2 regions of the Undibacterium sp. Di24W genome follow, and region 2 is predicted to be linked to the other one. Evidence: predicted binding sites of a transcription regulator. Region 2 holds the regulator's gene; the other holds the start of a gene.

Region 1 (11,681 bases), on a different contig from region 2:
GTTTTGCGGTGAACCCGTAACCTGCCGTGGACGCTAATAAGAGTGAAGTGTCGGCTTTGCCGGCGAAATAATGCAAGATGCGTGAACCACTCGCTAAGTCGATTAAAGTAGTGACAGGTACGCCGTCACCACGTGCACCTGGCAAGGCGGAAACTGGCACGGAATACACACGTCCGTTTGAGCCAAATACCAATAGTTGATCCACGGTACGGCATTCGAACGTTCCATACAAACTGTCACCTGCTTTGAACGTGAATTGGGCAGGATCGTGTTCATGTCCAGTCCGAGCGCGTACCCAGCCTTTTTCAGAAATGACGACAGTAACTGGCTCGTCGATAACTTTCTGTTCGATAGAAGCGCGTTGTGCTTCTTCGATGACGGTGCGGCGCGCATCACCAAATTGTTTTGCATCGGCTTCGATTTCTTTGATGATGCATTTCTTCATTGCTGAAGGATCATCTAAAAGGTTTTGCAAGCTGGTTTTTTCGTTACGTAACTCTGCCAATTCTTGCTGAATCTTGATGGCTTCCAAGCGTGCCAATTGGCGCAAGCGGATCTCCAAAATATCTTCGGCTTGACGATCGGATAAGCGGAAAGCCTCCATCAAAGCGGGCTTAGGCTCATCTGATTCGCGAATGATCTTGATGACCTTGTCGATATTCAACAGTACCGCTTCACGGCCTTCTAAAATGTGAATGCGGTCATTCACTTTCTTCAGCTTGAATTGGGTGCGACGCGTTACAGTCTCAAAGCGGAAAGTGATCCATTCCGTCAAAATATCGGAAAGAGGTTTTTGACGTGGACGGCCATCGCCGCCTATCATCACCAGATTCAGTGAAGCCGAAGTTTCAAGTGAAGTATGCGCTAACAACATTTGCATGAATTCAGCTTGATCTTGGTTTTTTGATTTTGGTTCTAAGACCAAGCGCACGGCGGCATCTTTGCCGGACTCATCGCGCACAGCATCGAGTACTGACAGCATGACTTGCTTTAAGCTGACTTGTTCTGGCGACAGAGATTTCTTGCCCATTTTAATTTTGGGGTTGGTAATCTCTTCGATTTCCTCCAGCACTTTTTGTGAGGAGGTGCCCGGTGGCAGTTCGGTAATCACCGCCTGCCATTGACCGCGTGCTAGTTCTTCAATCTTCCAACGTGCGCGCACTTTCAGACTGCCACGACCACTGGCGTAAATATCGCTGATCGCTGCTGCTGGCGTAATAATCTGCCCACCGCCCGGGAAGTCCGGGCCAGGGATGAACTCCATTAACTCGGCATGCGTGGTTTTAGGATTGCGAATCAAAGCGACCGCCGCCTTCGCCACTTCGGTCAAATTGTGAGAAGGAATTTCAGTTGCCATACCGACCGCAATACCGGATGCACCATTCAATAGAACGAAGGGCAAACGTCCTGGTAATAAAGTCGGCTCTTCATAGGAGCCATCGTAGTTAGGCTGAAAATCGACCGTGCCAAGTTCTATTTCATCAAGCAATAATTTGGAAATAGGTGTCAAACGTGCTTCGGTATATCGCATCGCCGCCGCACCATCGCCATCACGTGAACCGAAGTTACCTTGTCCATCAATTAGTGGGTAGCGCAAGGAGAAATCCTGCGCCATACGTACCATCGCGTCGTACACAGATTGATCACCATGGGGATGTAGCTTACCGAGGACATCACCAACGACAGTCGCAGACTTACGCGGCTTGGCGGTTGAGTTCAAACCTAATTCGTTCATCGAATACAGAATTCGCCGCTGTACGGGTTTTTGTCCATCGCTGACATCGGGCAGTGCGCGACCTTTGACTACAGAAATCGCGTAATCAAGATAAGCGCGCTCAGCGAAAGTCGCCAACGTCAAGGTCTCGCTATCACCACCATTGCCACCATTATTGTTTGGGGCTTCATCAAATAAATTTGCTTGTTCGCTCATAATCTTTGTTTGTATTTTTTGTGACTCTTAAATCCGCTCAACATAATCGTGTAGGGGGCTCAGAAATTCGATTCCGCGGATGCAGTACAAGGCGCAAACCAAAGCAATACGTCGGTATTGCGAGGATTTGCAACGCCGTAATGCGCCGCGCAATCGGATTTATGTGCCTCTCTAGATGTCGGCCTCTACTTCATTGCCATGTTCTTCCAACCACGCTTTACGCGCAGACGCTTCGCCTTTACCCATCAGCATATTGAAACGACCTTCGGAAAATTCTTGATCAAATTCACCGAGTGACACTGGTAGTAAGCGTCGCGTATCAGGGTTCATGGTGGTCTCCCATAGCTGGTTGGCATTCATCTCGCCCAAACCTTTGAAGCGGGAAATCGCCCAAGCACCATCTTTCACACCGTCTTTGCGCAATTTATCTTCTATTGCTGTTAATTCACCTTGATCGAGTGCGTAGATTTTTTGTGCTGGCTTTTTACCACGCGCTGGTGCATCGACTCGAAACAGTGGCGGGCGGGCAATACAGATATGGCCGCGTGCAATCAATTGTGGAAAGTGTTTGAAAAACAGCGTCAGCAACAAAACTTGAATATGGGAGCCATCGACGTCCGCATCAGAAAGAATACAGATTTTGCCGTAGCGCAGATTGGTTAAATCGATCGTGTCATTGACACTATGCGGATCAACACCAATGGCAACGGCGATATCGTGAATTTCATTGTTCGCGAACAGGCGATCACGCTCAGATTCCCAAGAATTCAAGACTTTACCGCGTAGTGGCAGAATCGCTTGAAACTCTTTGTCACGTCCCATTTTTGCGGAGCCGCCTGCGGAGTCACCTTCGACTAAGAATAATTCGTTACGCGTGATGTCGTTCGATTCGCAATCGGTTAATTTTCCAGGCAAAACCGCGACACCAGAGGATTTTTTCTTCTCGACTTTTTGCAGAGAACGCAAACGCGATTGCGCTTGTTTAATCACCAGTTCGGCGAGTTTTTTTCCAAGTTCCACATGCGAATTTAGCCAAAGTTCTAAAGGCGGTTTGGAGAAACTCGAAACTAAACGTACTGCATCGCGTGAATTTAAACGTTCCTTAATTTGGCCCTGAAATTGTGGGTCTAGCACTTTGGCAGACAGCACGAAAGAGGCACGGGCGAATACGTCTTCCGGTAAAAGTTTTACCCCTTTGGGCAACAAAGAATGCATTTCAGCGAAGCTTTTTACGGCGCCGAATAGACCTTCGCGCAAACCGGATTCGTGCGTCCCACCAGCTGGAGTCGGAATCAAATTCACGTACGATTCGCGCACGACGCCACCATCCTCGGTCCATGCTACGACCCAAGATGCGCCTTCGCCTTCGGCAAAACCATCTGCATCAGCATTGGCAAATTGTTCACCTTCAAACATTGGAATAACCAAGTCGCCATGTGAGGCTTGCGTTAAAGCTTCAGTCAAGTAACCACGCAAGCCTTGATCGTATTGCCAAGTCTGACTTTCGCCAGTTTTTGCATTGGTGAACGTGACTTTTACGCCGGGCAGCAAAACCGCTTTGGAGCGCAGCAATCGCTGCATTTCTGGGATTGAGATATTTGGTGAATCGAAATATTTTCCATCGGGCCAGACCGAAACGCGGGTCCCATTTTTTTTGTCACCACGACCTAGAGGCTGAGTGCTCAATGGTTCGATGACATCGCCATTGGCAAATACGAGATTATGTAACCCACCTTCACGCCAGACGGTAATCTCTAGACGTTTGGACAAGGCATTGGTGACGGATACACCAACTCCGTGCAAGCCACCAGAAAAGGCGTAAGCGCCGCCTGAACCTTTGTCGAATTTGCCGCCAGCATGCAGGCGAGTGAATACGATTTCTACCGTAGGCACGCCTTCTTCTGGATGCAAACCGACAGGAATGCCGCGACCATCATCTTCAACGCTGATACTGCCATCGGCATTCAACGTGACTTGGATATTTTTACAGTGACCACCCAAGGCTTCATCCGAGGCATTGTCGATGACTTCTTGAATAATATGCAGAGGGTTTTCGGTGCGGGTGTACATCCCTGGTCTTTGTTTGACCGGTTCCAGTCCTTTCAGAACGCGGATGGATGATTCGCTGTAGTCGGATGGGGTTGTGGTTTTTTTAGTTGCCATGCGATGAAATGGGTGAAAAATTAATTTATTGATTTGTTTATTTGCTGTCGCCAGAGTTTGGACGATGCGCTTCTTTTTTTATCCTACACGGAAAATTAAGGATTTGACGAATTATTGTAATTCGAAATACTGGTTTTATGTACAGTTAATTTGATTCTGTGTGACGCGAAGGTAAAAAAAGTTCAGCATAAATGTTCTTTGCGTAGGTGGGTGCTGAAAAAAGCGATGCCCAACATTGACCGATAACTGCACTCGTCTAATTTGGATCTAGATTGCGCCAGCAGCAAAAATAATCCAAATTAACAAAAAAACTTTCTTATCTACTTACTCAATAGGCGCATTCCCTGTTCCAGCCCAGATAAGGTAATCGGAAACATACGATTGCTTAGTAACTTGCGCATGATATCGATCGATTGTCGATATTGCCAAATGCCTTCAGGTTCTGGATTGAGCCACAAATATTTGGGGAAGTGCGCAGTAAAACGTTGTATCCAGGTTGCGCCAGCTTCTTCATTGTTGTATTCGACAGAGCCACCGGGTTGGAGGATCTCATACGGACTCATCGTAGCGTCGCCGACAAAAATTAACTTGGTATCGGGTGTGAATTTGCGTAGTACGTCCCAAGTTGGGAATTTTTCTGAATGACGCCGGTGATTATTTTTCCATAGATAGTCGTAGACGCAATTGTGGAAGTAATAGAACTCCATATTCTTGAATTCGGTTTTCGCTGCAGAAAACAACTCCTCAATCTGCGCGATGTGATCATCCATGGTGCCGCCGACATCGAACAGCATCAATACCTTGATATTGTTTTTGCGTTCGGGCTGCATTTTGATATCGAGGTAGCCCGCATTGTTCGCGGTGGCTTTGATCGTCGCATCGAGCGCTAATTCCTCTTCTGCTCCTTGCCGCGCAAACCGACGCAGGCGGCGCAGAGCAACTTTGATATTGCGCGTGCCGAGCTCACGTTCGGTGTCGTAGTCTTTAAACGCACGTGCTTCCCAGACTTTGACCGCTGAACGACGTTCGCTTTTGCCGCCGATGCGTATCCCTTCGGGATTATCGCCACCATTGCCGAAAGGCGAAGTGCCGCCGGTCCCGATCCAACGATTGCCGCCTTCGTGCCGCTCTTTTTGTTCTTCGAGTAATTGTTTGAGTCTGTCCATCAGCTTGTCGTAGCCAAATTTTTCCAATGCTGCCCGTTGTTCATCCGTCAGTTCACGCCCTAAGCGTTTCTTGAGCCAATCGAGCGGAATGTCAGGATGCTTCTCAAAAATCGTATTGATTCCTTTGAAATACAGACCGAAAGCGCGGTCAAACTTGTCGTAATTCGCTTCATCCTTCACCAAGATAGTGCGCGACAGAAAATAGAATTCGTCGACCGACGTGCCGACTACGCCTTGTTGCATGGCTTCTAGCAAAGTCAAAAATTCTTTAATCGACACCGGAAGTTTGGCATCTTTGAGTGTGAAGAAAAAGTCGATTAACACGATGTGATTCTCTTAAGTTGAAGTTGCTGTAGATGGGCGTTTGAACTTGAATGCCAGGTTCGCTTTGACGCCTGCCCATTCATGCTTAAGTATGCTGTAAACCACGGTGTCGCGCACCCGACCGTCTGGCAAAATCATATGACTTCGCAGTACGCCATCGCGTTTGGCGCCCAGTCGTTCTATGGCTTTCTGCGAGCGTTGATTAAACCAGTCTGTGCGAAATTCCACTGCATTGCACTCGAGTACTTCGAAGGCATGTGTTAACAATAAAAGTTTGCATTCTGTGTTGATGGCGCTACGTTGATATGATTGTGCGTACCATGTGTATCCAATTTCCAAGCGTTTGTTAGCACTGTCAATATTGCAGTAGCGTGTCGCACCGATCACTTTGTTTTGAACCTGATCAAATACTGTGAAAGGAAGGGCTAGGCCCTTTTCGTGTTGCTCGGTAGCGACCTTGAACCAAGTCATCAAGTTTTCTGGTGAAGGTACTGAAGTGAAGAATAGTTCCCACAGTCTTCCATCGCTAGCAGCGGCTTGCAAGTCGTTCAAGTGATCTTGCGAGAGCGGAGTAAGTCTGGCGTGCTGACCAGTAAGTGTGATGCTAGCTATGGACATGATGCCTCTCATTGTAAGCTTGGACGCGTTAGGTTTAAGTACTTATTGTAATGCTTCAGAGAGGGTGGTTTGCTGGTAGTACGCCTCGGTTTATTGTCTATTTTGCAGTGCTGTGTGACTTGCTAGCAATAAAAGCGAGAAGCGGCTTGCGCATGGTTTTAAAACCAGTTATACTGCGAAGCTGTACAGAATTTTGCGGCGCGGCCATGTGAGTAACTTTGCAAAAAGTAAGTTCGCATTTTGAAGCTGCCCACCCACTACGTTTAGGAAATCTCATGGCAAATACCGCACAAGCACGCAAACGTGCTCGTCAAGCAGTTAAACAAAATGCACACAACTCTAGTCAGCGTTCGACTTTGCGTACAGCGATCAAAGCTGTTCGTAAGGCAATCGAAGCTGGTGACAAAGCTGCTGCTGCAGTGATCTTTCAGAACTCTGTTTCTACGATCGATCGTATTGCTGACAAAAAAATCATTCACAAAAACAAAGCAGCTCGCCACAAGAGCCGTTTAGCTTCTGCATTGAAAGCATTGGCTTAATTGTTTTTGCCTTGTGCTGACATCGTTAGCGCAATTGTAGTAAATAAGCTGTCTACTTTGTAGTCAGACTACGACATAAAAACCGCAATTTTTATTGCGGTTTTTGTCTTTTTTGCAGCATTAGATTCTGTATGAGACGGCACGATTGCAGCGGTGGTTTTTTATTGTTGGTTATCTTTTAATGGTAATCCTTCCACTTGCTGTCCGGCCTTGATCTGACGTTGGCTATACCAGCCTGCATTCATTTCCAAAGCATATCGTGCTTTGTTCTTCGCACAAGTGGTTTGTTCACTATTTGCTTGCATTTCTTCAATATTGATAATCTTGCCTTGTTCATCGATAAAGGCAATCGATAGCGGTATTAAGGTATTTTTCATCCACATGCAGTAGTGATCCGCCTGGGAGAACTGAAACATCATGCCTTGGTTTTCAGCAAGTGATTCGCGAAACATCAAGCCTCGCTGACGTTCTTCTGCAGTGCGTGCCAATTCTGCATCTAATTTGTGTATGCCAAACTGGAATTGCTGGCGCTTTAAGGTGGATTCTGCTGCTGACACCGTCATGGTTTCAGCTTTAGTTGTCGCGGCATGGGTGCATAGGATTGAGCAAATCAATACAAGCAAATTTTTGTGAGTAGTTTTCAGCATGGATAATTTTGATATATGGCAAAAATAGCTTGTAGTCTGACTATCCTCATAAAAAATCGTTCAATTTAATTGTGATCAGGTTCTAAGCAACGATTTCCATTGCTTCGCCCGGCAATAATGGATGGCTGGCAAGACTATATTCGCCGATGCCGCTACGAATCAAACGCAAGGTTGGTAGGCCGACCGCGGCTGTCATGCGTCTGACTTGACGATTTTTCCCCTCTGACAAAATGATGCAAAGCCAGCTAGTTGGAATGTTTGTTCGCTCACGGATCGGTGGATTGCGCGGCCAGATCCATTCTGGTTCGGCGATTCGTACAGCCTTACAGGGTAGTGTTGTGAAATCACCCAAATCAAGCGGCTGAGCTAAGCGAACAAGTTGTCCGGGCGTCGCATCACCTTCCACTTGCACTAGATAGGTTTTAGCTTCTTTCCAATCGGGGTGACTGATCTTATGCTGTAATTTTCCGTCATCCGTCAGTAATACCAAACCTTCGCTGTCTGCATCAAGTCGACCCGCTGGATAAACATTCGGCGTTTTGATGTAATTTGCTAATGTGTCGCGAGTCGGATGTGATGAAAATTGACACATCACGTCGAAGGGCTTGTTAAATAAGATAAGTTTCATTGATCTAATCGGTAATTCGGTAAAAATGCGCGCTAAAAGCGCTTGAAAAGTGGAATCGCGAGTGTCGCAAAATTATGGCATCAAGTAAAATAGTAGTGCATAATACGAAATGGTGGTCTTCTGTCTTATATAAGAGTTTGCGTGATGGATGTTGTTATGGCGCGAATTCTATATCTGACATCGAGACATGTTAACAGTAAAGCGCGATTCTATAATTTACAGAATGCTAGTGTAGCGCTTGATCGCACGTATCCACGGAGAAAACGATGTATCAACATATTAAAGTGCCTGCAGAAGGTCAAAAAATTACCGTCAATGCAGACTTCTCATTGAATGTTCCTGAAAATCCAATTATCCCTTACATCGAGGGTGACGGTACTGGTGTTGATATCAGCCCGGTCATGATCAAGGTTGTTGATGCGGCGGTAGCAAAAGCGTACGGCGGCAAGCGCAAGATCAGTTGGATGGAAATCTACGCGGGTGAAAAATCCACGAAAGTATATGGCCCAGACGTCTGGTTGCCAGAAGAGACTTTAGGCGCGTTGAAAGATTACGTCGTTTCTATCAAAGGTCCTTTGACAACGCCAGTTGGTGGCGGCATCCGTTCTTTGAACGTGGCTTTGCGTCAAGAGTTGGATTTGTACGTTTGCTTGCGTCCAGTGCGTTATTTCAAAGGCGTGCCTTCACCAGTGCGTGAGCCAGAAAAAACCGACATGGTCATCTTCCGTGAAAACTCCGAAGATATCTATGCCGGTATCGAATTCGCACAAGGCTCTGATCAAGTCAAAAAACTGATCAAGTTCTTGCAAGACGAAATGGGCGTGAAAAAAATCCGTTTCCCAGAAACTTCTGGCATCGGCGTAAAACCAGTATCTATCGAAGGTACAGAGCGTTTGGTACGCAAGGCAATCCAATACGCAATCGACAATGACAAGCCATCTGTGACTATCGTTCACAAAGGTAATATCATGAAGTACACCGAAGGTGGCTTCCGTGATTGGGCATACGCATTGGCACAAAAAGAATTCGGCGCAGAATTGATCGACGGCGGCCCATGGTGCAAATTCAAGAATCCAAAAACTGGTAAAGACATCATTGTTAAAGATTCCATCGCTGATGCGTTCTTGCAGCAAATCTTGTTGCGTCCAGCAGAGTACAGTGTTATCGCGACATTGAACTTGAATGGCGATTACATCTCTGATGCATTGGCTGCGCAAGTTGGTGGTATCGGTATCGCTCCAGGTGCGAACTTGTCTAACTCTATCGCCATGTTTGAAGCGACTCACGGTACAGCGCCAAAATATGCTGGTAAAGATTATGTGAACCCAGGTTCTTTGATCTTGTCCGCAGAAATGATGTTGCGTCACATGGGTTGGTTGGAAGCGGCGGATCTGTTGATCTCTGCGACAGAACGTGCGATCACTGCCAAGAAAGTCACTTATGACTTCGCCCGCTTGATGGAAGGCGCTACACAAGTGTCTTGCTCTGGTTTTGGTGATGTAATGATCGAGAACATGTAAGGAAATCCAATTCTGGGGCGCATATCTTCGTTGCAAATGCTCGCAATACTTCAGTATTGCTGCGCTTTGCGCCTCGATTTGCATCCCCATAATTGAATTTCGCCAAGCTTGAAACGGCTTGGTGTTTTACAAAAAAGCCGACTTCGTGTCGGCTTTTTTTTCGTTCAAAATTGGTGGGTTATTACTTATCGCTCGATTAGATGCCACTAATGGAATTTGCCGGGAGAACGATTCTTATCAGTGGCGCGTATCGGTAAAAAATACTTTCTCTTGCATGTTCGATCGGGCAGTAACCGCACTTACCCGAAAGCGAAAAATTGGCTATTACTAGGCCGTTACAGTGTTTTTTAATAAGGCCTGCAAACGCACAACTCCGACCGGCTCTTGCTCTTGTATAGCAATCACGGCCCAGCGTGATGCATACTGTTCTGACACCGCCTGAATTTGTGCCAATTCGTTGTGCGCACGTTGTTGCAATAGTGGCGAACTTGGATGCGCTAAGGCTAAACTATTATTGATGACCCAAGCCCATGGCTCGATTCCTGCTCGACGCAAATCATTTTGTAAACCAGCAGCTTCAAGTACTGGCGTGGTTTCAGCCAGCGTGACGATGAGTATCTTGGTCTGTTTAGGATCTTGTAGTTGCATCATGGGCGTATTAAAACGCATCCCCGTGCTTTCCATCTGACGGGCGATTTCTCTGTGGTACGCACCCGTCGCATCTAGCAAAAGCAGCGTATGTCCGGTCGGTGCGGTATCCATCACGACAAATTTTTTGCCTGCCTCACGGATCACACGCGAGAATGCCTGAAACACGGCAATCTCTTCGGTGCAAGGAGAGCGCAAATCTTCTTCCAATAAAGCACGACCCGCATCATCCAAATGTTTGCCCTTGTTTGCCATTACTTGCGCTCGATAGGCTTCAGTCGCAGCTTGCGGATCGATACGACTGACGCTCAACTGCTCCACTTCGCCACCCAGCGCAGCTAAGACGTGTGCTGCTGGATCGGAGGTCGTTAAATGTACCGCATGACCTCGGCGTGCCAACTCGACTGCGAGTGCTGCTGCCACCGTGGTTTTGCCTACACCACCTTTGCCCATGGTCATAATCAAGCCATGCCCATCGGCAGCCAGGTCGTCGATTAGAGTCGATAAATCGGGGAGATCTGGGGTGGTAGTGATCTCGTTCGTCGGTATAACAGCTGGTAATTTGCTCAGCAGAGCACGCAGGGCGGGCAAACCGACTAAGTTAAAGCCTAGCAAGGGAATGTGGTCAGTTGGCGCATCCACCAACACCGCCGGCATCGCGCTTAAGCTTGTTTTCTCACGCTGCATAATAGCTGCGGCTAATTTGTCGTGCACCGCTTCCACTTCAGGCATGACGCCATTGATGACTAAGTACTGATGTTGAAAACCGATTGCCGCCAATTCTTCATGGGTGCGTGCTGCTTCGCGCAGAGCGGCTGTTTGTGCACGCGCGACCAAAACCATGCGGGTACGTTTTGGGTCAGCTAAGGCGTCGACCGCAGCATGATATTGCTCGCGTTGTTTTTCTAATCCAGCCAAAGGACCCAAGCACGAGGCATCGCCTTTGCCTTCTTCTAAAAAGTCGGACCAAGCACCGGGTAATTGCAACATGCGTATGGTGTGACCGGTCGGTGCCGTATCAAAAATGATGTGATCAAATTGGCTGATTAAGCTTTGATTCGTGAGCAGGCCCGTGAATTCGTCAAAGGCAGCTATCTCAGCCGTACAAGCGCCAGACAACTGTTCTTCTATGCTATTGACCACCGCATCCGGCAAGACCCCACGTACTGGGCCGACGATTTTGTCGCGGTAAATTTGTGCCGCTGCTTGTGGATCAATTTCTAAGGCAGAGAGATTCGCCACCGCACTGACCGGCGTGATGTGATTGCCTATCGTGATGCCAAATACTTGCCCAACATTTGACGCTGGATCGGTGCTGACCAAAAGCACACGCTTGCCAAGATCGGCGAGATAGATCGCTGTTGCACATGCGAGCGAAGTTTTACCGACGCCACCTTTACCTGTGAAAAATAGAAACGCAGGGGTTTGTTCAAGAAATTTCACAAGGTGCTCCAGTAGCAAAAGATGCATCAGGTCGGTAGGTCAAGAATCACAATCA
Region 2 (11,681 bases):
CAAATTCAGCGATCGCAGCTGCAGTTGCACGACGAGCGATACGTTGTGGAATCAAGAAGTTACGAGCGTAACCATCTTTAACACGAACTACATCACCCAGATTGCCGAGATTAACGACTTTATCCATCAAAATAACTTGCATGTTTTTCTCCTAATTTCCGTCGTCAATTACGCTGTGTGCAAATCAGTGTAAGGCAACAACGCGAGATAGCGTGCGCGCTTAACTGCTGTGTCAACTTGACGTTGATACAAAGCTTTAGTACCTGTCAAACGTGCAGGCATAATTTTGCCGTTTTCTTGGATGAAATCTTTTAAAGTATCAATGTCTTTGTAGTCAACTGCTGCTACATGACCCGCTGAGAAGCGGCAGAATTTTTTACGTTTGAACAAAGGATTTTGTTGCTGACGCTTTTGTTTTAATTTGCTCTTATCAAATTTTTTACCGAATGCCATTTTAGGCTCCTAATCTAGTAAATTTGTTTCGTTTTCCGATTTCTGAAATTCAGTAACGTGAAAAACGAGACTTTTGCTGTTGCGGTTTTTGCGCGCCAAGAAACCAGTAAAAATCATCAAAGCCCCCAATTCAATCTCCAGGAATTGTTTAGAAATTTCACCAGCAGCAATTGCTGGAATTTCGAACTCAACCTGGCGCGGAGCACTTGCTTGCTCTTGCTTAGAATCGTGCTTCAATGTAGCTGTGCCGATGGGTATTCCCGCTGGGGTATAACGCAACACCGATTTCTCTACAACTGTGGCTACGACTTTAAGTTGATTCACAAGTATGATTTATGATTTCTTACGCGCACTTAGTCAAAATAATTAAGCTGCTGGAGCTTCAACACGTTGAGCCTTAGCAGAGTCTTCTTTCTGCACAGACTTCATCATTGGAGAAGGAGCTGTTTCTGCTTTTTTCAATTTAACTGTGAGGTGGCGCAATACGGCATCATTAAATTTGAATGCTGTTTCCAACTCAAGCAAAGTTTCAGCGTCGCACTCAATGTTCATGCAAACATAGTGAGCTTTAGCCAATTTTTGAATCATGTAAGCCAATTGACGGCGGCCCCAATCTTCAACACGGTGCACTTGGCCGCCACGTGTAGTTACACTAGCTTTGTAACGTTCGATCATTGCAGGAACTTGCTCGCTCTGATCGGGATGTACGATAAATACGATTTCATAATGACGCATAATTTCTCCTTGTGGACAAAAATAAAGCCTGCCTCGGCGTCAAGACGAGTGCAGGAAGAGGACAGCCCGCGATGATAACTTATTTTCCCATCACAATCAAGCGGTTAGATTACATGTAATGGTTAATTAGAAATTACACTCATACTTCGCGAAGCGAAAAACGTTTATTTGATGGCGATTAACCTGTTAAGTGCAAAAAAAACACAAAATAACTTGCATTCAGTCATTTACTGTATAAAAATACAGTCTGCTTATATATACAGCCTCTACAAATTCAATAAAAGATTCAATTAAGATCCTAACGGGACTACTATGCTCAAGCTCACCGCTCGCCAAGAACAAATTCTTAACCTTATAAAAGATGCTATTCAAAATACGGGATTTCCTCCAACACGAGCCGAAATCGCTAACGAATTAGGCTTTCGCTCCACCAACGCTGCAGAAGAGCACTTACAAGCCTTGGCTCGCAAAGGTGTTATTGAAATTGCAGCAGGCACTTCCCGCGGCATTCGATTGCTGGAGTCTGCACTATCGAACTCAATGCCAAATATGCAAATGGCATTACCACATCCAGCACTGATGCAATTGAGCTTGCCTTTAGTCGGACGTGTCGCGGCAGGATCACCTATTTTGGCGACCGAACATGTTGAAGCAACTTACCAAGTTGATTCATCGTTATTTTCTGCAAAGCCAGACTTCTTACTCAGAGTACGTGGTTTATCAATGCGCGACATAGGAATCATGGATGGTGATTTACTCGCAGTCAAAAAAACAGACAGTGCTCGTAATGGACAAATTGTCGTGGCGCGAATAGGCGAAGAAGTTACTGTGAAACGGTATATGAAAACATCAAATGGCGTTGAGCTACTACCGGAGAATTCGGATTTCTCACCCATTATTATTGATGAGAATGTACCCGACTTTGCGCTAGAAGGTCTCGCAGTTGGCTTGATGCGTAGCTGGTAAGTAGATAGGGAGAGTCACATGCTCGAATCAAACAGCCAAAGCGATTAAAAATTCTCGCGACAAATATATCAACTATAACTAGTTAGATTATAAAAAAATGCCCGACAAAATCATCGGGCATTTTTCTATTTAACGACAAAGAAAAGTTCTGAGTACAGATTAGTGCTTAATCGTAGAAGTATCTGCGCTTGCATCAGTTTTTGCGACTGCGGGGACTGCCATTTCCTCTTCCGTTAGGGGCACTGGCTGGCGCTCCAAAGCAATTTCCAAGACTTTATCAATCCAGCGCACTGGAATGATTTCCAACTTGTTTTTTACATTATCAGGAATCTCCGTCAGATCTTTCGCATTTTCTTCAGGAATCAACACTGTCTTAATGCCACCACGATGTGCTGCCAATAATTTCTCTTTCAAACCGCCAATTGGCAGAACTTCGCCACGAAGAGTAATCTCACCTGTCATCGCCACATCAGCACGCACCGGAATACCTGTAAAAATCGAGACCATTGCCGTGGTCATCGCGATACCTGCGGATGGACCATCTTTCGGCGTCGCGCCTTCTGGTACATGAATATGCACATCGGTCTTCTCAAAAACGTCAGCCTTGATACCTAATCTAGCAGCACGACTACGAACAACCGTACGCGCAGCTTCGATCGATTCTTTCATGACATCACCAAGCGTACCGGTACGAATCGTCGCGCCTTTACCAGGCATAGAGACCGCCTCGATGGTCAATAGATCACCACCAACCTCGGTCCATGCTAAACCAACGACTTGCCCCACTTGATTCTCTTTGGTCGCTACGCCAAAATCGTAGCGGCGCACACCTAAGAATTTATCCAAATTTTTTGAAGTGATAGTGGCTTTCTTCTCTGTCTTCTTGAGCAACAACATTTTTACCACCTTACGGCAAATCTTAGAGATTTCACGCTCCAATGAACGCACACCGGCTTCACGCGTGTAGTAACGAATGATGTCGCGAATAGCTGATTCAGAAACTGAAATTTCCTCTTCCTTCAAACCGTTATTCTTGACTTGCTTGGGCAACAAATAACGTATTGCGATACTAGCTTTTTCATCTTCGGTATAACCCGACAAACGAATCACTTCCATCCGATCCAGCAATGCTGCTGGAATGTTATAAGAGTTCGATGTCGCTACAAACATCACATCGGACAAATCAAAATCCACCTCAATGTAATGATCTGAGAAAGTATGATTTTGTTCGGGATCCAAAACTTCCAATAAAGCTGATGATGGGTCTCCACGGAAATCCGCCCCCATCTTATCGACTTCATCAAGCAAGAATAAAGGATTACGTACACCCGCTTTTGAAAGACTCTGCAAAATCTTACCCGGCATAGAACCAATATAGGTACGGCGATGACCACGAATCTCAGCCTCATCACGCACACCACCCAAGGCCATACGAACAAACTTACGGTTCGTCGCACGTGCAATGGATTGTCCAAGTGAAGTCTTACCGACACCAGGAGGCCCAACCAAACACAAAATTGGAGCCTTCAATTTATCTACACGCTGTTGAACAGCGAGATACTCCAAAATACGCTCTTTAACTTTATCCAAACCGTAATGATCATCGCTCAATACTTTTTCAGCATTGCTCAAATCATTATTTACTTTGGATTTTTTCTTCCAAGGCAAATTAACGATGGTATCAATGTAATTACGCACCACGGTTGCCTCGGCGGACATAGGCGACATCATTTTAAGTTTCTTCAACTCATTCATGGCCTTATCGCGCGCTTCTTTTGGCATCTTTGCCGCAGTTATTTTTTTCTCTAGCTCATCAATGTCTGCGCCCTCTTCTCCCTCGCCGAGTTCTTTCTGAATCGCTTTGACCTGCTCATTCAAATAGTATTCGCGTTGAGATTTTTCCATCTGACGCTTTACACGTCCGCGGATACGTTTCTCGACCTGGAGGATATCCAATTCACCCTCTAGCTGACCAAGCAAATGCTCCAACCGCTTAGCCACGCTAAATATTTCCAAAATAACTTGCTTCTGCTCCAACTTCAAAGGCAGATGTGCGGCAATGGTATCGGCCAGGCGACCAGCATCATCAATACCGGACAAGGAAGCCAAAATTTCTGGTGGAATCTTTTTGTTTAGTTTTACATATTGATCAAATTGCTGAACAATCGCGCGGCGCATTGCTTCGACTTCGGAATCATCTCCCTCATCTAATGCAACTGGCGTCAGATCAGCAATAAAATGGGATTCAGAATCAGTAATATTGTGAATGCGCGCACGTTGTGTACCTTCAACCAGCACTTTGACCGTGCCATCTGGCAATTTCAACATTTGTAGAATATTCGCGATACAGCCAATTTCATAAATATCTTCGGCCGAAGGCTCATCTTTTGCAGCGGCTTTTTGTGCCGCCAACATAATGCTCTTACCCTGCTCCATCGCAGCTTCCAGAGCCTTGATCGATTTTGGACGACCAACAAACAATGGGATCACCATGTGAGGGAATACCACGACATCGCGCAAGGGCAATAAGGGTAATTCTGTACGTTCAGTAATTGTGGGAGTTGTCATGGCGCACCTTTTAAAAAATTACATTAACTAGATTGGCGCACTAGGCTAAAACTCAAGCCCGTCATCCGAAAAAAACAATAAAAAAAGCCACACAGAGAAGTCTCCGGGTAGCTTTTCGATTGAAGCTAACTAATTTTATTGTTTCAGTAAATTGTACTGCTTATTTTTGCGAACCACAGACAAAAAACAATGATTCACAAAAAGATTGCGGAAATTTCCAATAAAAGACTCAATTACAACTCAAGTCCAGATATCAAAAAATACTACGCACCTGCAACTTTAGGCTGCTCATTGTAAATTAACAATGGTTTTGCAGCATTATTAATGGTGTTTTCATCAATAACAACCTTAGCGACATTTTTTTCGCTCGGCAGCTCAAACATAATGTCCAGCAATGCATGCTCAAGAATAGAACGCAAACCACGCGCCCCAGTCTTACGGGCAATCGCTTTTTTCGCAATTGCCTGCAACGCCGAAGGTCGAATCTCCAGCTCACAACCTTCCATCTCTAGCAATTTTGCATACTGTTTGATTAAAGCATTTTTTGGTTCAACCAAAATTTGAATCAAAGCAGTCTCATCCAATTCCATCAGGGTCGCAATTACTGGCAGACGACCAACCAATTCAGGAATAATCCCAAATTTAATCAAGTCCTGTGGCTCAGCATCAAGAATAACTTGGCTTGCACTTTTTTGACTTTCGCTCTTCACACTAGCCGCAAAACCAATGCCACTCTTCTCAGAGCGATCAGAAATAATCTTCGCCAAGCCATCGAATGCGCCACCGCAAATAAACATTATATTGGTGGTATCGATTTGAATAAAATCTTGATTAGGATGCTTACGACCGCCTTGTGGCGGCACAGATGCCATCGTACCTTCAATCAATTTCAACAAGGCTTGCTGCACGCCTTCGCCCGATACATCGCGGGTAATGGAAGGGTTTTCCGCTTTACGAGAAATTTTGTCAATTTCATCGATATAGACGATGCCTTTTTGCGCGCGCTCAACTTCATAATTACAATTTTGCAGCAACTTTTGAATGATGTTTTCTACGTCTTCGCCAACGTAACCAGCTTCGGTCAGAGTAGTTGCATCTGCAATCACGAACGGCACATTCAACATGCGCGCGAGCGTTTGCGCCAACAAGGTCTTACCGGAACCAGTCGGGCCAACTAGCAAAATGTTACTTTTAGCCAGCTCAACATCGTCTTTCTTACCCAGATGTTTAAGGCGTTTATAGTGATTGTAAACAGCAACCGCCAAGATACGTTTTGCTTTTTCCTGACCTATCACATATTGATCCAGCAACTCAGTGATTTCAACCGGGGTTGGCAAATCGCTTTTTGCGGAGCTAATCGGTTCCAGCGCATTGATTTCATCACGAATAATATCGTTACACAAATCAATACATTCATCGCAAATGAAGACCGATGGCCCAGCGATCAATTTCTTCACTTCATGTTGACTCTTACCGCAGAATGAGCAGTAAAGTAATTTTTCACCAGCAGTGCTTTTTTTATCTGACATAATGCTTTTTATTAATTTTAACGAAGTAGGCGATGCCCGTTATATTACTGCAAAACTCACACAAACCGGACAAAGCAAATGATTTTACAGAGACAAACTTCAATTATGAAGTAAAGCAACTAGATAATGACAAATAAAAACGCCCGCAGCTGTTGGTTGCGGGCGTTACTTATTTACATACTGAATCCACACAACATTTAGCTGCGGTGAGTCAATACTTTATCGATTAGACCGTATTCAGCCGCAGTTTCTGCAGACATAAAATTATCGCGATCAGTATCTTTCGCAATTTGTTCGACACTTTGACCGGTTTTTTCAGCCAAGATACCGTTCAAACGTTCACGCAAATACAAAATTTCGCGTGCCTGAATTTCAATATCAGTTGCCTGACCTTGGGCGCCGCCTAGAGGCTGATGAATCATAATGCGTGAATTAGGCAAAGAAAAACGTTTACCTTTTGCACCAGCAGCCAACAAGAATGCGCCCATAGAGGCCGCTAAACCAGTACACAATGTCGAGACATCGGGCTTGATAAACTGCATCGTATCAAAAATCGCCATGCCCGCAGATACTGAGCCGCCAGGAGAATTAATATAAAGTGAAATGTCCTTATCTGGATTTTCACTTTCCAAAAACAACAACTGCGCTACGATCAAATTAGCAGCCTGGTCATTCACAGGACCAACCAGAAAAATCACACGTTCTTTAAGCAAGCGGGAATAGATATCGTAAGCACGTTCTCCACGCCCACTTTGCTCAACAACCATTGGCACCATGCCAAGCATATTTGTTTCCAAACCAGAGTTATGAATGATGCCTGTCATGAATTATCCTATCTTATTGTGCTGGGTTATTACCCATCAATTCGTCAAACGGCAAAACTGAATCACTCACTTTTGCCTTACCTAGCACATAGTTAACGACGTTTTCTTCTAAAACAAGGGCTTCAACTTCAGCCAAACGATTACGATCGCTGTAGTAGTACTTCACTACTTGCTGCGGATCTTCGTAACTTTGAGCGAAGTCTTCGACCTGTGCCTTGATTTGGTCGGCTGTTGCTTGCAACTGATTTGCTTTTACCAATTCAGCCAAAATCAAACCTAAACGTACGCGACGTTCTGCTTGCGCAGTAAACAACTCAGTTGGAAATGGAACGCCTTGTACATTCATACCGCGTTGCGCCATATCTTGACGGGTCATTTCAGCTAAACGCTCTGCATCTTGCTCAATCAATACAGCTGGTGCATCAAATTCAACTGCTTTGACCAATGCATCCATGACGCTGTCTTTGGTCTTTGCTTTAACACGTCCTTTAACTTCGCGATCAAGGTTATCCTTGATATCGTTACGCATTTTTGTCAGGTCGCCGTCTTCTACGCCTAACATTTTCGCGAACTCTGCGTCGACTTCAGGCAGATGTGCCCACTCTAATTTAGTCAAAGTAACGGTGAACTCAGCTGTTTTACCAGCCACGTCTTTGCTATGATAATCCTCAGGGAAAGCAAGTGGGAAAACTTTGGAATCGCCTACTTTCAAGCCCAAAGTCGCGGCTTCAAATTCGGGCAACATACGGCCTTCACCCAAAACAAAAGCAAACGCTTCTGCTTTACCACCAGCAAATTCAACGCCGTCAATCGTACCAACGAAATCAACTGTAGCACGGTCACCATTTTGTGCAGACTGATCTGCACCACCATCGCCATGTGCGCTTTGCTCACCTTTAACGTGAAAATGCACACGTTGCTTGCGCAAAATATCGATCGTTTTGTCGATTTCAGCATCTGTAACTTCAGTCTTAACCTGCGTTACGTCAACACCGGACAAATCGCCCACGACAACTTCTGGATACACTTCAAAAGTGGCATCAAAAGTGAAGTAGTTTTCAGAATAGCTTTTCTTAGGTTCAATACGTGGATAGCCGGCAACGCGCAAGTTATTTTCTTTAACTGCTTCACTGAAAGCGATACCAACTTTCTCGTTGAGAACTTCGTTTTCAACTTGATAGCCATACTGAGCCGCGACCATTTTCATCGGCACTTTACCTGGACGGAAGCCAGGCGCTTTTGCTGAACGAGCACGTACTTTCAAACGCTTCTCAATTTCCGGTTGCATTTCTGAAATTGGGAATGTGAGCGTAATACGGCGTTCTAATTTTTCTAAAGTTTCGACTGCAGTTGCCATGAAAATCGTCCAAATATAAAGAGTCTGTGGTGCGAGGAGGGGGACTCGAACCCCCACACCATTGCTGGCGTCAGGACCTAAACCTGGTGCGTCTACCAATTTCGCCATCCTCGCGGGATGAGCATACCTTCCAACAAAAGCAAAGGGCGACTTCAATTGCATTGTCGCCCATAACTTCCATTGTGGCATTTCAACTTCAGCCGACTATTCTACTGGATTTCTGTGCTGCTTGTCTCGTATTTTTTGTAATCGAATTAGAAAGAACTGCTATAAAACCTGTTTTCACGACTTTTAGCCCTGAATTTCTCATCGATGTTTTTCATCAATGGGTAGAAACCACAGGATCAACTACAGCACTTCTCTTACTCCAACATCAAAAATTACGAGACAACTTTAAAGACCAAAGCCTACTTTTAAACTCTCTTAACTCTGAACCAAGCGGCATACAGTGCTGGTAGGAATAACAAAGTCAAAGCCGTTGCAATAATCAAACCGCCCATAATCGCTACCGCCATAGGCCCCCAGAACACTGAACGTGACAGAGGTATCATCGCTAGTACTGCGGCGGCGGCCGTCAGAATGATGGGACGGAAACGACGCACAGCGGCCTCCACAATTGCATCCCACGCTGGAACACCCGCTTCCCTGTCCTGCTCAATCTGATCGATCAAAATGACAGAGTTACGAATAATCATACCAAACAAGGCAATCACACCTAATTGTGCAACAAAACCAAATGGTCTTTGCAAAAGTAACAAGGCCATCGCCGCACCAGCAACACCCAACGGACCGGTCAAGAACACCAATACCGCACGGGAGAAGCTATGCAACTGCAACATCAGTAAAGTAAAAATGATGAAAATAACCAAAGGTACGTTTGCCGCAATTGACTCCTGTGCTTTACCGCTATCTGCAGCTGCACCTGCCAGCTCAATTTTGTAACCAGGCAGCAAGCTCGCTCTGATTGCATCCAACTTTGGATTAATCTGCGAAGATACAGTAGGGCCCTGTATGCCGTCTGCAACATCCGACTGCACCGTCACTGCCCACTCACGCCCTTCACGCCAAACCACTCCTGGCTCCCAAGCCAAGCCGATACGAGCCACTTGAGACAAAGGCACAGTTTTACCGCTCGGTGTCGGAATATTTGCGTTACTTAGAGCCTGCACGGTAGAGCGCTCGTCGACTGGCTGGCGAACCACAATGTCGATCAATCTATTCGATTCCCTAAATTGCCCCACGGATGTGCCAGTCAGAATAGTATTTGCGGCACGCATCACTGTTTGAGACGTAATGCCAAGCGCGCGCAGTTTGTCTTGATCCATATCAATACGCACAACTTTTACCGACTCGTTCCAGTTATCGTTGACACCAATCGCGTTGGGGTTGGCGCGCATCACTTCCTTGACGCGATCAGCAACTTCACGCACCTTGGCCACTTCTAATCCTGTAACACGGAATTGAACTGGATACGGCACAGGTGGGCCATTCGGCAAAAGTTTGACGCGGCCACGAACCTCGGGAAAATCCTCTTTAAAGGCCTGCGTAATTTTCAAACGCAAAGATTCGCGCGCTTTCAAATCTTTTGGCAGCACCACAATTTGCGTCACATTCGTTTGTGGGAAAATTTGATCCAAAGGCAAGTAGAATCGTGGGCTGCCGGTACCGACATAGCTAGTCACACTTTCAACACCCTGCTGTTTTTGTATAAAGGCTTCAAACTTCTTCGCTTGCGCTTCGGTCGCCGCAAAAGAAGATCCCTCCGGCAACCACAACTCCACCATTAATTCTGGTCGGCTAGAGTCTGGGAAGAATTGTTGCTCAATAAATTTAAAGCCAAACACACCTAGCCCAAAAACCGTCAAAGTGATTGCTATTGTCGTCTTACGCCAAGTCACACACCAGTTAACCAAGGCGCGGAAACGCGTGTAGAACGGCGTATCAAATAATTCATGATGACCATCTGCACCAGCATGCGGCTTCACTTTCAATAAGAGATAACCGAGATAAGGCGTAAATAATACGGCGGCTAACCACGAAATCAACAAAGCTAAAGCATTTACTGAGAACATAGAAAACGTATACTCGCCAGCAGCAGACTCCGCCAAACCAATAGGCAAAAAGCCCGCGGCAGTGATCAACGTACCAGTCAACATAGGCATAGCCGTTGATGTGTAGGCAAAAGTTGCCGCATCAAATCGAGAAAAACCTTCTTCCATTTTTCGCACCATCATTTCGACAGCGATAATGGCATCATCGACTAACAAGCCTAATGCAATAATCAGCGCTCCCAGCGATATCTTATGTAGGTCGATGTTCAACATACGCATAAACAAGAAGGTCACTGCCAACACCAATGGTATCGTCAAACCAACGACCAAACCAGGCCATACATCCAGGCGCCAAGGCTTAGTATGCAAACCTAAAGATAAGAAGCTGACAGCAAGGACGATCACCACCGCCTCTATCAAAGTATTAACGAACTCACCTACGGATGAAGCAACAATTTTGGGCTGATCAGAAACACGTTCCAGTTGTATACCAACAGGTAACTGCGACTTAATCGTGGCAACCTCGGTTTGCAAATGCTTGCCGAGTTCAATAATGTTGCCCCCCTTCTCCATCGAAATGCCTAGGCCAATGACTTCCTTGCCATTGAATCGCATTTTATCGACGGGTGGATTTTTGTACTCTCGCTTGATGACTGCAAAATCCCCCAATCGAAAGGTCGTTCCATTGGCACGCAGTTGCAAATTCTCAAGATCTTTGACCGTCAACAAAGCACCTGAAATACGCACTTGCAAATTGCTGGCCGATGTTGTTAACACCCCCGTACCCTCGACAGAGTTTTGAGAACTAATTTGCGCGACTACAGTTTCAAATGGCACACCTAGTTGCGAAAACTTTTTCTGCGAAAATTCGATATTAATTTTCTCTTCCTGAACGCCAAACATTTCTACTTTAGCGACTTTTGGAATACGCAAAAATTGTTGACGCACGAAGTCTGCATATTCACGCATTTCTTCGTATGTAAAGCCATCAGCAGAAATCGCAAAGATAGAGCCATAGGTATCACCAAATTCATCGTTAAAGAAGGGACCATTAACACCCGCTGGCAGAGTGCCTTTTATGTCTCCGATTTTCTTACGAACCTGATACCAGGTTTGCGCAGTCTCTTTGGGTGGCGTTGATTCACGCAACTGCAAAATGATCAGCGTTTCGCCTGGCTTGGAGTAACTACGAATTTTA

The links. The regulator LexA, encoded in region 2, represses DNA repair genes until DNA is damaged. The targets are predictions, from matches to a motif close to ACTGTATNNNNATACAGT.
Region 1: ACO0KZ_RS17020 (DNA topoisomerase IV subunit B) is a predicted target of LexA. The motif match lies at 4,222-4,239, and genes of this name have one in related genera.

What each region holds. Positions count from the first base shown of each region.
Region 1 is NZ_JBMPOP010000008.1:85,059-96,739, reverse strand. Features, by position in the region: gene parC (DNA topoisomerase IV subunit A) at 1-1,930, opposite strand, end outside; gene ACO0KZ_RS17020 (DNA topoisomerase IV subunit B) at 2,102-4,093, opposite strand; gene ACO0KZ_RS17015 (vWA domain-containing protein) at 4,414-5,583, opposite strand; gene ACO0KZ_RS17010 (GNAT family N-acetyltransferase) at 5,596-6,201, opposite strand; gene rpsT (30S ribosomal protein S20) at 6,477-6,740, shown strand; gene ACO0KZ_RS17000 (DUF192 domain-containing protein) at 6,902-7,387, opposite strand; gene ACO0KZ_RS16995 (pseudouridine synthase) at 7,470-8,015, opposite strand; gene icd (NADP-dependent isocitrate dehydrogenase) at 8,282-9,535, shown strand; gene arsA (arsenical pump-driving ATPase) at 9,863-11,626, opposite strand; gene arsD (arsenite efflux transporter metallochaperone ArsD) at 11,679-11,681, opposite strand, start outside.
Region 2 is NZ_JBMPOP010000003.1:595,901-607,581, reverse strand. Features, by position in the region: gene rplI (50S ribosomal protein L9) at 1-142, opposite strand, end outside; gene rpsR (30S ribosomal protein S18) at 169-453, opposite strand; gene priB (primosomal replication protein N) at 463-777, opposite strand; gene rpsF (30S ribosomal protein S6) at 820-1,188, opposite strand; gene lexA (transcriptional repressor LexA) at 1,501-2,154, shown strand; gene lon (endopeptidase La) at 2,314-4,722, opposite strand; gene clpX (ATP-dependent Clp protease ATP-binding subunit ClpX) at 4,986-6,251, opposite strand; gene clpP (ATP-dependent Clp endopeptidase proteolytic subunit ClpP) at 6,449-7,075, opposite strand; gene tig (trigger factor) at 7,089-8,432, opposite strand; tRNA gene ACO0KZ_RS08880 (tRNA-Leu) at 8,460-8,546, opposite strand; gene ACO0KZ_RS08875 (efflux RND transporter permease subunit) at 8,846-11,681, opposite strand, start outside.